One region of the Brenneria uluponensis genome, then DNA from elsewhere that is predicted to be linked to it. Evidence: predicted binding sites of a transcription regulator. Region 1 holds the regulator's gene; each other region holds the start of a gene.

Region 1 (4,177 bases):
TGTGGGGGTGTTTACCGGGTTGGCTCAGCCGTTGAACGTCACGCGTTATCATTCTCTGGTGATCGACAAGGCTTCTCTGCCTGACTGTTTCGAGATTACCGCCTGGAGTGAGCATCAGCAGGGAATAGATGAAATCATGGGCATTCGTCACCGTTCTCTGCCTCTGGAAGGGGTGCAGTTTCACCCGGAAAGTATCCTGAGCCAGCAGGGGCATCAGTTATTGAAGAATTTTCTTGGTTTATAGTCATATAGTGGATAATTTTCTTTTCCAGCAGATTAATGATTGCCTCGTTATGACTTTTTATGCATATTTATTGACTATATTTTCATTCAAGGTAGTGAGATATTGAGGCGGGGAAGCAGATGGCAACAGATAAAATGGCGGTAACAAGAGACACTCACAATAAAGTAATACTTCCGGTTTATGCACCAGCGCAGTTTGTGCCGGTTAAAGGCAAGGGAAGCCGGGTTTGGGACCAGCAAGGTAAGGAATATATCGATTTTTCCGGCGGGATTGCAGTGACAGCGTTAGGGCATTGCCATCCGGCGTTGGTTGAAGCACTCAAACAGCAGGGGGAAACCCTGTGGCATACCAGCAATGTTTTTACCAATGAACCGGCTTTGCGGTTGGCAAGCAAGCTTATCAATGCGACGTTCGCGGATCGGGTCTTTTTCGTTAATTCCGGTGCGGAAGCTAATGAAGCGGCTTTCAAGCTGGCTCGTCACTATGCCATCAAGCGTTACAGTCCGTACAAAACCAAAATCATCGCGTTCTATCATGCATTCCATGGCCGAACACTATTTACTGTGTCGGTGGGGGGGCAGGCGAAATATGCGGATGGTTTCGGCCCTAAGCCGGCAGATATTATCCATGTACCGTTTAATGATCTGGCCGCTGTCAAAGCCGTTATGGATGACCACACCTGCGCGGTGGTGTTAGAGCCGGTGCAGGGCGAGGGTGGTGTTATTCCTGCAACGCCGGAATTTATAAACGGTGTGCGGGCGTTGTGCGATCAATATCAGGCGCTGATGGTGTTTGATGAAGTTCAGTGTGGGATGGGACGCACCGGTAAACTGTTCTCTTATATGCATTACGATGTTCAGCCGGATATTTTGACTACGGCCAAAGCGTTGGGCGGTGGTTTTCCCATTAGTGCAATGCTGACCACCGAGGAAATTGCTTCGGTGATGACGGTGGGGGTTCACGGTACGACGTATGGCGGTAATCCGTTGGCCTGCGCGGTGGCGGAAGCGGCGTTGGATACGATTAATACGCCGGAGGTGCTGTCAGGTGTGGCCGAGCGTCACGATCGTTTTGTGGCGGCGTTGAATACTATTAATGCGGAGTTCGGCATTTTCGACGAAATTCGTGGTCAAGGACTGTTGCTGGGCGTGGCGCTAAAACCTGAATGGCAGGGTCGGGCACGGGATTTCCTGACTGCTTCTGCTGAGCATGGCCTGATGATTTTGGTGGCAGGGCCGGATGTGATCCGTTTTGTACCTTCATTAGTCATTGAACTGGCCGATATCGATCAAGGCATGGCGCTTTTCGCCAAAGCGGTGGCACAGGTCGTCAACGGTCAGTAAGCCGTCTTTAGACAAAACGAAAAGAGCGTGCTGTGGCACGCTCTTTTGTTATCTGATATGGGTTAGCGGGTGCCATAAACCACGATGGTTTTCCCATGGGCAGATATAAGATTTTGATCTTCCAACATTTTCAGTATACGGCCTACTGTTTCGCGGGAGCACCCCACGATTTGGCCGATTTCCTGGCGGGTGATCTTAATCTGCATGCCATCTGGGTGGGTCATGGCATCAGGTTGTTTGGCCAGATTAAGCAACGTCTGAGCAATACGACCTGTTACGTCCAGGAAGGCAAGATTGCCCACTTTCTCTGACGTTACCTGTAGACGGTTCGCCATCTGAGCAGATAATCGCATCAGAATGTCAGGGTTAACCTGAATCAGTTGACGGAATTTTTTATATGAAATTTCAGCAACTTCGCAGGCAGTTTTGGCTCTCACCCAGGCACTTCGCTCCTGGCCTTCTTCAAACAATCCGAGTTCACCAATAAAATCCCCCTGATTGAGATAGGAGAGAATCATTTCTTTGCCTTCTTCATCTTTGATCAGCACTGCGACAGCACCTTTCACGATGTAGTAAAGCGTTTCTGCTTTTTCACCTTGGTGAATAAGCGTGCTCTTTGATGGATACTTGTGAATATGGCAATGAGAAAGGAACCATTCAAGAGTCGGGTCTGTTTGCGGTTTGCCGAGAACCATTCGCTGTCATCCTCTGTTGTAATTCACTGCGCAAATCACAGGGTTCAGAGTTCCCTGTACGGCGTGATAACATAGTTATAATTCAAATTCCGTGTAGGCGGAATGACGTCAGGGAATATATTAGGTCTCTATCGAGTGACGTCATGATCTGCTTGTTTTTTTGCTTTGGCTCGAAATAAGCAGATTCAGGATTCGTTTGTAACACAGGTTGCACGTAGTGTCTTGTGTTGTCTCGCTTCAGCATGACTAAGCTCTGATTATCAGGCTTTTTTGTACATAAGCGATGTAATATTTCAAAAATAGTTGATTGAGGGTGAATTTATGCAGGCGCGAGTGAAGTGGGTTGAAGGCTTAACGTTTATCGGTGAATCTGCCTCCGGACATCAGGTATTAATGGATGGCAATGCCGGTGATAAAGCGCCAAGCCCGATGGAAATGGTGCTGATGTCTGTCGGTGGGTGTAGTGCTATTGATGTGGTTTCCATTCTGCAAAAAGGCCGTAATGATGTGGTGGACTGTGAAGTCCGGCTGACTTCGGATCGTAAAACCGATGCCCCTCGTTTGTTCACTGCCATCAATCTGCATTTTATCGTTACTGGTAAGGGACTGGCCGATAAGGTCGTGGAGCGAGCGGTTTCCCTTTCAGCTGAAAAATATTGCTCTGTCGCGTTGATGCTGGGTCAGGCGGTGGATATTACCCACAGTCATGAAGTGCGTGACGTGGCGTAGAGCTTTAATGACCGTGAGGTGGGTATATCTCACGGTTGTCAGTGGCACGCGCTGCTGTTCGAGGTGGCGCCGTAGTAAGTGCTGATGCTGATGTAGTGAACACGTAGTATCGAAAATGAGTGGTAGGCACCAAAATAGTGCATGTGATTATGATTCACTCTGGATGCCCAACGCGTCCATAAATAATTTTATGATCGTATTTATTCTTTTCCCTTTTTTGATAATAAAACAGAATCGGGTGAAAATGGTTAATGATTCTGAAGTAATAGGCCGTAGTAAATTTTGTTCAACATATCTTTCTGCATAATGGCAAGGGAGATAGCCAATAAAATGCCCAGTCAGAATGAGCATGGCGACAGATTCAATTTGCACCGCCTGAATATTGCTATTCTTGAAATTAAATACCTTATTTTTATGATGCATGCTGGCGTAACTATGATTAATGACTTTAGCATTTTTCAACATATCAATAGTGATATCCGAGTCATTTAAATGGAAGAATTCATGCTCGTTACTACAATATATTTGTGACTCTTCCTGATAGAGAAAATAATATTCAAACTCGCTTTTTTCTTCATAAACCGGAGCAATAGCGCAGGTTAATCGGCCTTCGTTTAATCCTCTCTCAAGATTGTCGAGCTGTTCCGTTTGAAGCCTGATGTTCAGTTTTGGTGCGACGTAAGCGAGTTGACGCACCGCTTTGGTGATGGGCGACTGACGGTCGGTGATGGTGTTATCAATCACACTGATATTGATTTCACCGAGGATTTCATTACGGCTACTTTGCAGACGATCGCGAAATTGATTGATGGAAGAAAATAGCTCCAACGTGGCCTGATAGACGATGCTGCCATATTCGGTAAGAAAGAAACCATCACGGCCACGGCTGCATAGTGTCATCCCAAGGCGAATTTCCAGATCAGAAACCTGTTTGCTTATTGCTGCCAATCCAATGTTTAATTCATGGCTTGCAGAAGTAAAACCTCCGGCTTCAACAACGCTTTTGAATACGCGTAATAGTTTTAAGTCCACATTATTGATGCTTATCTGTGAGCTTTCATTTTTTTCTGTCAGTAGGTTTCTGAAATCGGAAAGTTTACTTTCCATAATTGGTATTTACCTCCCGATGTTTTTTCAACAAATATGATGTTCGACGGATTTAATAT
Region 2 (4,177 bases), 2.1 Mb from region 1:
AGAGTGATGTCCTTGCCTAGCATCTGCTGGATAATAGGTCTCTTCATGACAAACTGACTTACTAATAACACAGCTGCAAACAGGGTATAAATAAAAGTGACTTTCCATTTTATGAACTGGTCGTTATGAAATATCAGCGTCAGGGAACCAAATATGACAACCATAACGAAGGTAATCAGCATCATTTTTTCAATTTTGCGATAGATAAACCAACTGATGAGCAGTGATGCGGCCGTAGCGGCGATCAATGCGCCGGAGGCAACATAGATGTCGTAAAGCTTATAAAAAGTAAAAAAAACAATAAGGGGGATAAAATCAAGAAGTTGCTTCATTGTGGTAATCCGTCGCTTAACCTTGTATTGGCGATAGACCGTCTTATGGCTCTATCAGAAGTCATACTGTCACATCACCACCGGTAAAGCCAGAGGCTGGTGCCACTTGAATAGTAGCACCTTGGATGTCAGGCGCGTAAGAGCATATACAGACGGAACAGATAAATCAGTAACAGCGCGGAAATAAAGTTGCTGGCACCATTTATTATCACTGCCAATGCAGTCGGTGAAACCAGCGGCATTTTAGCAGCCAATAGTAAAAGAATAACTTTGACGATAAGCCATAACATAACCGCCGGTGCGGTAATCCGTAAATTGGCAAAGGCCAGTTTGCTACTGGCGCGCATGGAGAAGAGAATCCCACGCTTTTCACTAATGGCTATGATGGGCGATAAACTCAATGCAATTGCCAATAATATGCCCGGTACGATTACCAGCAATACACCGACCTGGATAAGCAAGGTACATATCAGGAGCAGTAGTAACAGTTTTGGCAATAATGGTGCCGCCGCGCCGATTGCTCGCAAGGCGCTGGTGCGGGCACCGGCGGATACCATCTGGATCAACATCAGTACTCCACCCGTAAGCAATGCATTACCGACAAGTGATGCAAATGTCCCTGCCGCTGACGCTTTTAACAAGACGAGTTGTTGTTCTGGCGTCATTTGCTGAATGAGCTCGCTCAATCCCGGCTGGTTGACAGAAGAGAGGTTAAGGCTGTTGCTGTTCAGTAGCTGTAGTTGGTCGCTATCTGGTGTAAAAACATGGTTGATAACGACAGTAATCAACGCTGCCGACAGTGCCAGCATCAGGATGCTGGCAAACTGGTTACGCGCAAAATACATCGTGTCACGGTACAACGTACTGGCCGTGATAGGCATGAAAACTCCTTGGCAAAAGGTTATCAATCTAACTTGGTGGCTGATTGTAACTCGTTACGCTAGACAGTGGCACCCCGACAGTAATCACGATTATCTGTTTCTTTTTGTTCCGAACTTCAATCCTTAAGTTTAATCACTCTGGTTGCTATAAGCGCAGGAAGTCCGTAATAGGCGCGGGCACGATCGCAAGCTTCGTTTATCTGGCTATTTTCTCCTGACGGAGAAAATTCGTGACAAGTGGAAGGTCGATTGGCGTAAATTCGGCACCGGACCGCAATACCAATTTCACCGTCTAATGCACAACAACGAGGCGATTTACGGTTTGTTCCCTGCATGCAACGCAGAAAAGGAGATATAGGTTCCGTTAGCGAGACAGGAACGGCGCCCACACCGTCATCAGCTTCGGCCCAATAGAAAGAAACGCGAAAATAACTACAGCAAGCACCGCATTGCATACAGGGGCTGATGTATTCACTCATTCTGATTATCCCGCCGACTTTCGTCAGTATTGAATCATGCGCAGTAGAAGAAGAAATTTACGCCTAAATGAATCCTGTGACAGTTTTTATTTCAATGCCGTTTTTATGCCTTAAGGTCGATTTTTGATTTAGATCAAGTCTTGTATTTTTAATGACTTAGAGCAAATTGATGTGTGTAAAAATTTACCAAGAAACATGTCAAGATGTGATCTGGATTAAAACAAGAATACTTACCCGGGGGTATATTGCGCTCGACTTTAAACCATACAAAAGGGGTGGGTAATGAAAAAGGCGTCTTTATTATTAATGGCAGCAGCGTTAATGCCAGCTTTTGCGCAGGCTAATCAAGCGGGTGATATCATTGTTCGTGCAGGTACGGCTATTTTACGTCCTAATGAAGGTTCAGATAATGTGCTGGGGTCATTAGGGTCTTTTAACGTTGATAACAATACTCAATTGGGATTAACGTTCACTTATATGGCAACTGATAATATTGGTGTGGAGTTACTGGCAGCTACGCCGTTCCAGCATAAAGTAGGCTTAAATGGTCTTGGTACAATTGCGGAAGTGAAACATCTGCCCCCTACATTAATGGCTCAGTATTATTTTGGACAAAAAGAAGACAAGCTGCGCCCTTATTTAGGGGTTGGTGTGAACTATACGACCTTCTTTGATGAAAAATTCAATGAAACCGGCAAAAACAATGGGTTAAGTGATTTAAGTTTCACTGACTCCTGGGGGATAGCCGCCCAGGCTGGGTTGGATTATAACCTGAATAAAAACTGGTTACTGAATATGTCTCTCTGGTGGATGGATATTAACACTGATGTGAAATTCAAGGCGAGCGGTCAAGATCAAACTGTCAGCACTCGTCTTGATCCCTGGTTATTTATGTTTGCCGTAGGTTACAAGTTCTGAGTTGATATCAATATATGATGAAAAAGCGGTAGCCTTCGCTTAGTTATTGTATGGCTTGTTAACTGAATTTATTTCACAATAAACTAACGACGAAAGGGTACTTTATGTGAAATAAAAGCGGCGGAATAGTTATCCCGCCGCTTTTCTATCTCATTCTGTCGGGTATTTATTTCCTGCATGATGTCAGATGAATGAGTTGATTATTACTCATTACACAATGAGACGCTTTTAGCGTGAAGGGCGGGTCGCCGCTTTCATGCTACGGACAAATTCACTTAGTTGTTCCAACATTTCTTTTGGTCGCTTCTGGTGTTGTTCAATAATTTTTACAATGGCAGAACCAGAAATGGCGCCGGCGGCACCCGCTTTTAATACCAGCTCGACCTGGGTGGGATCGGAAATGCCAAACCCTTGTAGCGGTGGGGCGGCGTGGTATTCATGCAGCTTGGCCAACAGATGGTGCAGCGGTAACTGAGCCCGGGTTTCCGCCCCAGTAACTCCGGCACGGGACAGCAAATAAGTATAGCCACGCCCGTGAGATGCAATTTCACGTAGCAGTTCATCATCTGCATTGGGTGGGCAGATGAAGATAGGCGCAATGTTGTGACGCTGCGCCGCAGTACGGAATGGTGCTGACTCTTCCAGAGGAACATCCGCAACCAGTACAGAATCGACGCCAACCTGGGCGCAGCGCTGGTAAAATGCGTCGATACCATTGCTGAACACCAGATTGGCATACATCAGTAATCCCATTGGCAATTCAGGGTATTTCTGGCGGATAACCGTGAGCATTTCAAAACAATGTTCAGGCGTCACTCCGGCAGCGAAGGCTCGCAAGGTCGCATTCTGTATCGTTGGGCCATCCGCCAGCGGATCGGAAAACGGAATGCCTAATTCCAGTGCGTCGGCCCCCGAAGCAACCAGCGTATCAATAATTTGTAGTGATAGTTCAGGGGAAGGATCACCGAGTGTCACAAAAGGTACAAAAGCACCTTCCTTCTTTTCTGCCAATCGACTAAACAAGGCATGGTAACGTTCCATCATATTTCTCCCCGAGCTTTCAGAATATCGTGAACTGTAAAAATGTCTTTGTCCCCACGACCGGAAAGGTTAACGACCAGGATTTGTTCTTTCTCTGGCTCTGCTTTAATCATTTTGATCGCGTAAGCCAATGCGTGAGAAGACTCTAGCGCCGGAATTATCCCTTCATGGCGGGACAATTCTTTAAAAGCATCCAATGCTTCATCATCGGTTATTGAGACGTAATCCGCCCGACCAATGCTATTGAGATAAGCATGCTGTGGCCCCACTGATGGGAAATCCAGTCCGGCGGAAAGTGAATAGGACTCTTCAATTTGGCCTTCAGCCGTCTGCATCATTGGCGATTTCATACCAAAGTAAATACCGACCCGGCCATGTTTTAGCGGAGCGCCATGCTGTCCGGTTTCAATGCCCAACCCTGCAGGTTCAACACCAATCAGGCGAACCGTTGGCTCGTCAATAAAGTCGGCAAACATACCAATGGCGTTGGAGCCCCCCCCAACACACGCAAGTACGGCGTCTGGCA
Region 3 (4,177 bases), 2.5 Mb from region 1:
TTTGTTTACCAACCACCATCGGGCTGACACAACAGGCAATAGCGTAGTCATCGCTGTTGAAGTCAGGACGCATCAGATCATCATTCTCATATTGCAGAGAAGAGGTATCGATGGACACTTTGGCGGCAAATTTCTTGAAGTTCAGCGGGAGTTTTTCAGACCACAGAATCGTGATGTTTGGTTCCGGTGATGGCCCCATGGTGTATAGGGTATTCAGGAAACGGAAGCTGTTTTTGGTAACCAGAGTACGACCATCCAGGCCCATACCACCCAAAGACTCGGTTGCCCAGATCGGGTCACCTGAGAACAGTTCATCATATTCTGGTGTACGCAGGAAGCGTACCATACGCAGTTTCATTACTAAATGGTCGACCAGTTCCTGAGCCTGTTCTTCAGTGATTTTGCCAGCTTTCAGATCGCGTTCAATAAAGATATCCAGGAAGCTGGACACGCGGCCGAAGGACATCGCTGCACCGTTCTGAGACTTAACCGCAGCCAGGTAGCCGAAGTATGTCCACTGAACCGCTTCACATGCATTGGTAGCCGGACCTGAAATGTCGCAACCATATTTGGCAGCCATTTCTTTAATCTGGCTCAGGGCATGATGCTGGTCAGCAATTTCTTCACGCAGACGGATGGTCGCTTCCAGATCTTCACCGTTTTCCAGTCTGGACTGCAAAGAAGTGAACTGGGCAAACTTGTCTTTCATCAGGTAGTCAATACCGTACAGCGCGATGCGGCGGTAGTCACCGATGATACGGCCACGGCCGTAGGCGTCTGGCAAGCCGGTCAGAATACCGGATTTACGGCAACGCAGGATATCTGGGGTATAAACATCAAATACGCCCTGGTTGTGAGTTTTACGGTATTCGGTGAAGATTTTCTTCAGTTGCGGATCCAATTCACGGCCATAGACCTTACAGGAACCTTCAATCATCTTGATGCCACCAAACGGAATAAGTGCACGTTTCAGTGGAGCATCAGTCTGCAAACCAACGATTTTTTCCAGATTCTTGTTGATGTAGCCCGCATCATGAGACGTGATGGTGGCGGCTATATCGGTATCGAAATCAACAGGCGCGTGAGTGCGGTTTTCCTGTTTAACGCCTTCCATTACCTGATCCCACAACGCAGTCGTCGCTTTGGTGGCACCAGCCAGGAAAGATTCATTACCTTCATACGGCGTGTAGTTTTTCTGAATGAAGTCACGAACGTTAACTCCATCCTGCCATTCACCTTTGCTAAAACCTTGCCATGCACTGGCCAATTTTTCATTCAGCTCGGTCATTTTACACCTACCTTTAGATATGGATTTCTTAGAACCCGATGTTGCGGCCGATAGCACCTTAGTGCTTTTCTCCACCGCGCAAATAAATAACCCAATAGGTCAAGCCTACCATCAACCCCCCACCAATAATGTTGCCGATCGTGACTGGAATCAGGTTATTAGTAATAAAGTTACTAACGGTTAAATGCTCAAATTGTGTGGGTACCATGCCGATGGCATGCCAGAATTCGGCAGAGGCGAAGTTCTTCACCACGATCCCCATCGGAATCATAAACATATTAGCGATGCTGTGCTCAAAGCCGCTGGCCACAAACATGGCAACCGGCAGGATCATGGCGAACATCTTGTCGGTCAGGCTGCGGCCGGAATAACTCATCCATACGGCCAGGCAGACCATCAGATTGGCCAAAATACCGAGGCAGAGCGCCTGGACAAAGGTATGCTCCAGCTTATGATTGGCTGTTTGCATAACATTCAGCCCCCAGGATCCGTTCGCCACCATGTGTTCACCAGAAAACCAGATTAACGCAACAAAGAATAGGGCGCCGATCAAGTTGCCGATGTACACGTTTATCCAGTTGAAGGCGAGTTGTTTCCAGGTGATTCGGCCACTGGCCTTGGCAATGACGATCAACACCGTCGAAGTAAACAAGTCTGCACCACAGACTACCACCAACATCAGCCCGAGAGAAAAGCAGATGCCACCAATCAATTTTGCTACACCAAATGGCATAACGGTTGATCCAGTGGTGGCGGTAATATAAAAAACAAATGCAATAGAGATAAAAACACCGGCAGTAATTGCCAGATAAAAAGTAGTCAGCGGCTGTTTTGTCGCTTTATAAACGCCGGCATCTTCAGCAGCTTTCGCCATGGCGGCAGGTAATAACAATGTGAAGGGGTTGTCAGCTTTCACACTAACTCTCTCTTAAAATTTATCAGCGTCGAGATATTAACAAAGCAGTATAATCCAAAAATTGATATGGATCATATTGGCAGAAACTATTGGGGTTATTAAGCGGGGTTTAATCCTTATTTTTATGTCTAATTATATGAAAAATAAAAAGAAAAATTTTTTTAAATTTTACAAAAAGAGTTGAATGAACCCGTTCTTCAATACCAATCAAGCGTTAAAAAAAATAAGGTTTTGTAGTAATTCAGTTTGCTACTTCGACGATATTTAATTACTTGTTCACCATTTGCTAACAATATTGCTGTCAGCATATTTTCACCAAACGAAATGGCGGTAAATAAATAATGACATATCGTCAGAAAAGTAAAATTAACCATAATAAAAACAAGGTTAATTGACGATAAAAAAAGAATATGCAGAAGTGTAAAATAAAAACACCGCTAATGGGAATGTATTCTTTACGGCGCATGGCTATTCTATTTTACGAAAAAAATGGCAAGCTCCTGTGGCACAGGCGCTTGCCGCGGTCAGCACTGTCGATATGCAGCGCGACTACTGCTTTTGCCAATGTTTACGTTTAACCTGCTGTAGCTTTTCGTAGGCGGCCAGCAGTGACTGATGCGCAGGCAACGCCTTCAGCTCGGCATCTATCGCAAACAACCCATAGAAACACTGTTCTCCGGCGATGGCTGCGCTGGCGACATCTACCGTATCCTGCCCGTACATTTTTACGAAAGCATCATAGTACTGTGCCGGGTCGCGTTCTGGTTCGAGTGCCAGTTGCAGCAGTGTGCGCAAACAACGGTAATAGTTGCTGCGTTCGGCACTGAAGACAGACTGATTGAAGTCCTGCGACCATTCGACCCAACTCAGTGCCAGATCCAGATCGCCACCCGCGAGCGCGAGCATGGCTTTCAGTTCACCAATGCGCAATGTGAACCAGCCGTTATCTTTGCCGGAGGCAATACCCAGCAGCTCACGTACCCGAGTGAAATCGTCCAGCCCTTCATCATCCAGTTGTTGCAGTAATTCCAGATAATTCTGTGGTTCCCACTGGCTGTCAGGCAATGTCAGCAAGGTATCCCGCAGATGTGCGCCCATGCTGCTGTTGGCCAGCCATAGATCTTCGGCCGGGTAAATGTCAGACATACCCGGCACCAGGATTCGGCAGGCATACACAGCAAGATGCTCGTAGTCGGCGATATACACTTCTTTATTTTCCTTGCGGAAAATGGACATCAGCGTGGCAAATTCCTGCTCGGTCGTGCCACTGAAATCCCAGTCAGCAAAATCATAGTCGGCTTTTTGTCGGAACATGTCCCAGGAAATCAGACCGCTGGAATCGATAAAATGGGTTTCCAGATTGGTGTGTTCTGCGACTTCGTCGCTATCAAAAGTAGGGGGCGTAAATACGTCTAAATCTTTCAGACTCCGCCCTTGCAACAGTTCGGTTACGGTACGTTCCAGTGCCACGCCAAAATCCGGGTGTGCGCCAAAAGAGGCGAAACAGGTACCGTTATCGGGGTTAAACAGTACGACACAAATGACCGGATACTGACCGCCAAGAGAAGCGTCATAGGCAAAAATCGGGAAGCCTTCTTTTTCCAGTGCGGCAATCGCTTCAATCACGGTGGGATAGCGAGCCAGAACCGCAGATGGAATTTCCGGCAAACTGATAGATTCCGCAATAATCCGGTTTTTCACATAACGCTCAAAAACTTCGGAAAGCGCCTGAACCCGGGCCTCATTGGCGGTATTACCGGCGGACATGCCGTTGGAAACATACAGATTACCGATGATGTTCATCGGAATATAAATCGTTTGCTGATCGGACTGACGGGTAAAGGGCAGCGCGCAGATGCCGCGGGCGGCGTTACCGGATTGCAGGTCGACCAGGTCGCTGGCTGCCAGTTCATGCTCCGGATCGTAAAATGCGCGCAGGCGCGCATCCAGAATACCGTCCGGCAGCGTGTCAT
Region 4 (4,177 bases), 1.0 Mb from region 1:
AATTGCGGTGGCTGAGAATTTACCCGTATAACCTGATCTGGATAATGCCAGCGTAGGGAAGTCACGGTATCTCATCGGTTACCGCCTTCTTGATATGCTGGTTGGGAGATTTATGAACGCTCGACCTGTGCTGTTGTCTGCCGCTGTTGCCGCAGATTCCCTGACTCAATTCCGCCATCTGGCGCCGTTAGTCCACTGCCTGACCAATGATGTAGTACAAAGTTTTACAGCCAACGTCTTATTGGCGCTGGGCGCCTCGCCCGCGATGGTGGTTGATCCCGGCGAAGCGGCGCAATTCAGCGCGGTGGCCGATGCGTTGCTCATCAATGTAGGTACACTGGAGCGCGATCGCGCGGATGCTATGCTGGCCGCGGTGAACAGTGCCAATCAGGCTGGAACACCGTGGGTGTTCGATCCGGTGGCGGTTGGCGGGCTGACTTTTCGTACTGAATTTGCCCGTGAACTACTGCAACTCAAACCGGCCGCCATTCGGGGAAACGCTTCCGAAATCATGGCGTTATCCGGGCTAAACATTCAGGGGCGCGGTGTGGACAGCGCCAACGATTCGTTAACGGCATTGCCTGCCGCGCGTGAATTGGCGCGTCGTATTGCTACCGTTGTCGCGGTGACGGGCGAAGTGGATTACGTGACGGATGGTGATCGTGACTGGGCTATTCCCGGCGGGGATAAAATAATGACACGGGTTGTAGGAACCGGTTGTGCGCTATCTGCGGTGGTTGCGGCCTTTTGTGCGCTGGCCGGTGACCGTTTGCCGCATGTGGCGACGGCGTGTCATGTGATGGCACTGGCTGGAGGACGAGCATCAGTACAGGTACAAGGGCCGGGAAGTTTTATCCCGGCGTTTCTTGACCACTTATATCACCTGCGTGCGGAGGATCTGGTATGAGACGCATCAACGCACTGACCATCGCCGGTACGGATCCCAGCGGTGGTGCCGGTATTCAGGCCGATTTGAAAACGTTCTCCGCACTGGAAGCTTACGGCACCAGTGTGATCACCGCACTGGTGGCACAGAATACGTGTGGTGTGCAGTCGGTTTACCGGATTGAGCCTGATTTTGTCGCAGCTCAGCTGGATTCTGTATTGAGCGATGTACGCATTGATAGCGCCAAAATAGGTATGCTGGCTCAGACTGATATTGTCGAGGTGGTGGCCGAGCGTTTGCGGCGCTATGTCGTGCCGTATGTGGTGCTGGATACGGTAATGCTGGCGAAAAGCGGTGATCCATTACTGGCGGCTGACGCGGTCGACGCCATTCGGCAGATGTTATTACCCCAGGTTTCACTGATCACTCCCAATTTACCGGAAGCGGCGGCCTTGCTGGCGTGTTCTCCCGCAGCCAATGAGCAGGAGATGCGTCAGCAAGGGGAAGCACTGTTAGCGATGGGGTGTCAGGCGGTGCTGATGAAGGGGGGGCACCTGAGTGATGAGGAGAGTCCGGACTGGTTATTCTCGGTACAAAGCGAGCCGGTACGTTTCACCGCGCCCCGTATCCATACCCGTCATACTCACGGTACTGGCTGTACTTTGTCGGCAGCACTGGCGGCGCTACGCCCGCGTTATAACGACTGGCCTGCCACCGTCATGGCAGCCAAAGCCTATCTGCAAGGAGCGCTGGAGCAGGCGGATTCACTGGAGGTCGGGAAGGGAATTGGTCCGGTACACCATTTCCACCGCTGGTGGTAGCCTATGGTATGTAAGGCATAATAAAATCAGATAGATAATAAAAAAAAGATCTAGACGGTGTTGATGGCCCCCAATATTTTTGTGATCTGTGTCAAATTATCGTTACACTGATGTGCCAACAATTTAAGCTGCGGTAGGCAGACAATAATCGTCCATATTATTTGGCGCAGTTTGGGTAAGGAGTAGATGAATGGTGGGTTCAACACGCGTGGTGATGATTGCACGAGGATTGCAGGTGATACTCAGCGTGGGATTGTTGCTATTGGCTGTTATTCTGGTGGTGTTCCTTGGTAAGGAAACTCTCCATTTGGCGACAGCGTTAATGATCAGCAATGAGAAAGACTCTTCCTACATGCTGATTGACAGTTTGGTGGTCTATTTCCTGTATTTTGAATTTATTGCGTTGATCGTGAAGTATTTTCAGTCGGGATACCATTTCCCGCTACGTTATTTTCTTTATATCGGTATCACCGCTATCGTGCGCTTGATTATTGTCGATCATGACAATCCCTCCTATACCCTGGTTTATGCCGCGTCGATTCTGATATTGGTGGTAGCCCTTTATCTGGCTAACAGCCAACGTTTGAAGCGTGAGTAGTTGAAGAATGGGCTTTCGATTTCTATCGATGAAAATCCGGTAGGCCGGTGTGGTCGGATGCGGTTGTCATGGTTAGCGCTGAAACGTAGATGTAGCGATAAGTCGAAAAAGAAAAGCCAGCTCAAGGGAGATTGAGCTGGCCAAGGAGGTGGTTCCTAGTAGTATTTACTACGCTTATTTTTCGTTCTGTATTTTCTCAGCGCCGCAATAGTAACCAGTCGTCAGGCCAATTGATGTGATCTGATTCTAATAAATGTTAAAAGTCATGCTGTTTACACTTAATGTTTGTTATTTCGCATGCGGGTTGCGGGTGGTTGTTCCCGGCAGATTGCGCAGCAACAGAGCATATTCCAGCGAGATATCTTCCGGTACAGGCAGATAAACGATATGACCATTACCGGGTGCGACATCAATAGCCTGACCTTTGGCATTCTGCATCGCTTCCACGGTAAATTGTATATTGCCGCCCGGCGTCATCATTTCCACACTGTCACCGCAGGTAAACTTATTTTTCACCGCCACTTCAGCCAGCCCGTTACGGCGTTCACTCGTGAATTCACCAACGAACTGCTGTTGGTCCGAGACCGAGTAACCATAGTCGTAGTTCTGATAATCCTCATGGACATGGCGACGAAGGAAACCTTCGGTGTAACCGCGGTGCGCCAGCCCTTCCAAGGTTTGCAGAAGGGTGGGATCAAAGGGTTTTCCGGCAACAGCGTCATCAATGGCGCGGCGGTAGACTTGTGCGGTGCGAGCGCAGTAGTAGAAGGATTTGGTTCGCCCTTCGATTTTCAGGGAGTGAACCTGCATCTGGGTTAAGCGCTCCACATGCTGAATCGCACGTAAATCGCGGGAATTCATGATGTAAGTACCATGTTCGTCTTCAAAAGCGCTCATGTATTCACCAGGGCGTTGGCTCTCTTCCAACATGAAGACTTTATCGGTTGGTGCACCAATGCCCAACGTCGGCTCCACATTGGTTACAGCGATCGGTTGGTGGATATGCACGATATTACCGGCATCGTCCTCTTTGCCTTCCTGTACTTTGTATTCCCAACGGCAGGCATTGGTACAGGTTCCCTGATTCGGATCGCGTTTGTTGATATAACCGGAAAGCAGGCAACGTCCGGAATAAGCCATGCAAAGCGCGCCATGGACGAAAATTTCCAGCTCCATGTCTGGAACCTGGGTACGTATTTCAGCAATTTCTTCCAGCGATAGTTCACGAGACAAAATCACGCGGCTAAGTCCCATCTGCTGCCAGAATTTCACCGTCGCCCAGTTTACCGCATTGGCCTGTACGGAAAGATGAATCGGCATGTGTGGGAAGTTTTCCCGTACCATCATGATAAGTCCCGGATCAGACATGATCAGCGCATCCGGGTTCATTTCAATTACTGGCTGCAAATCCCGCAGAAAGGTTTTGATCTTGGCGTTGTGAGGGGCGATGTTCACCACTACATAGAATTTTTTACCCAGCAGGTGGGCTTCATTGATCGCCTCGGCCAACGTCTGATGATTGAATTCGTTATTACGAACACGCAGGCTGTAACGGGGTTGACCGGCATAAATAGCATCTGCGCCGTAAGCAAAGGCGTAACGCATGTTTTTCAGCGTACCGGCCGGAGAAAGTAATTCCGGTTTAAACATGATGTCTCTCAAGTCTGATCACAAGTCAGGCTGCCCCCGGACGGGAGCAGTAAAGGCGGCGATTCTAACGCTTATGCGGTAAAAAATCAGCAGATGGCACACAGAAAGTCTGCTGACAAGCGGATAAATCCACGCCGTGCAGGGGGGATCGTGGAAACGGCAGCTTAACGACCCACCCCGGCACGGTTGTGGGGGCGTTCAAGATCAATGTGTGGCCCCTGT

What was found. Region 1 encodes CRP, which controls carbon source genes, mostly activating them, when cyclic AMP is high. Its sites were predicted from a motif close to ATGTGANNNNNNTCACAT; they were not measured.
Region 2: a site for CRP is predicted at 1,896-1,913, ahead of ompW (outer membrane protein OmpW). Genes of this name have one in related genera too.
Region 3: a site for CRP is predicted at 2,264-2,281, ahead of focA (formate transporter FocA). Genes of this name have one in related genera too.
Region 4: a site for CRP is predicted at 1,787-1,804, ahead of psiE (phosphate-starvation-inducible protein PsiE). Genes of this name have one in related genera too.

Annotation. Positions count from the first base shown of each region.
Region 1 is NZ_CP135917.1:360,935-365,111, forward strand. It holds gene RS889_RS01705 (aminodeoxychorismate synthase component II) at 1-244, shown strand, start outside; gene argD (bifunctional acetylornithine/succinyldiaminopimelate transaminase) at 364-1,587, shown strand; gene crp (cAMP-activated global transcriptional regulator CRP) at 1,650-2,282, opposite strand; gene RS889_RS01720 (OsmC family protein) at 2,604-3,011, shown strand; gene RS889_RS01725 (LysR family transcriptional regulator) at 3,159-4,118, opposite strand.
Region 2 is NZ_CP135917.1:2,504,288-2,508,464, reverse strand. It holds gene RS889_RS11475 (septation protein A) at 1-332, opposite strand, end outside; gene RS889_RS11470 (YciC family protein) at 461-1,213, opposite strand; gene RS889_RS11465 (YkgJ family cysteine cluster protein) at 1,330-1,692, opposite strand; gene ompW (outer membrane protein OmpW) at 1,975-2,610, shown strand; gene trpA (tryptophan synthase subunit alpha) at 2,839-3,651, opposite strand; gene trpB (tryptophan synthase subunit beta) at 3,651-4,177, opposite strand, start outside.
Region 3 is NZ_CP135917.1:2,921,079-2,925,255, reverse strand. It holds gene pflB (formate C-acetyltransferase) at 1-1,288, opposite strand, end outside; gene focA (formate transporter FocA) at 1,347-2,204, opposite strand; gene ycaO (30S ribosomal protein S12 methylthiotransferase accessory factor YcaO) at 2,754-4,177, opposite strand, start outside.
Region 4 is NZ_CP135917.1:1,399,436-1,403,612, forward strand. It holds TPP riboswitch at 1-76, shown strand, start outside; gene thiM (hydroxyethylthiazole kinase) at 113-907, shown strand; gene thiD (bifunctional hydroxymethylpyrimidine kinase/phosphomethylpyrimidine kinase) at 904-1,707, shown strand; gene psiE (phosphate-starvation-inducible protein PsiE) at 1,898-2,305, shown strand; gene trhP (prephenate-dependent tRNA uridine(34) hydroxylase TrhP) at 2,594-3,955, opposite strand; gene RS889_RS06445 (glutathione S-transferase family protein) at 4,120-4,177, opposite strand, start outside.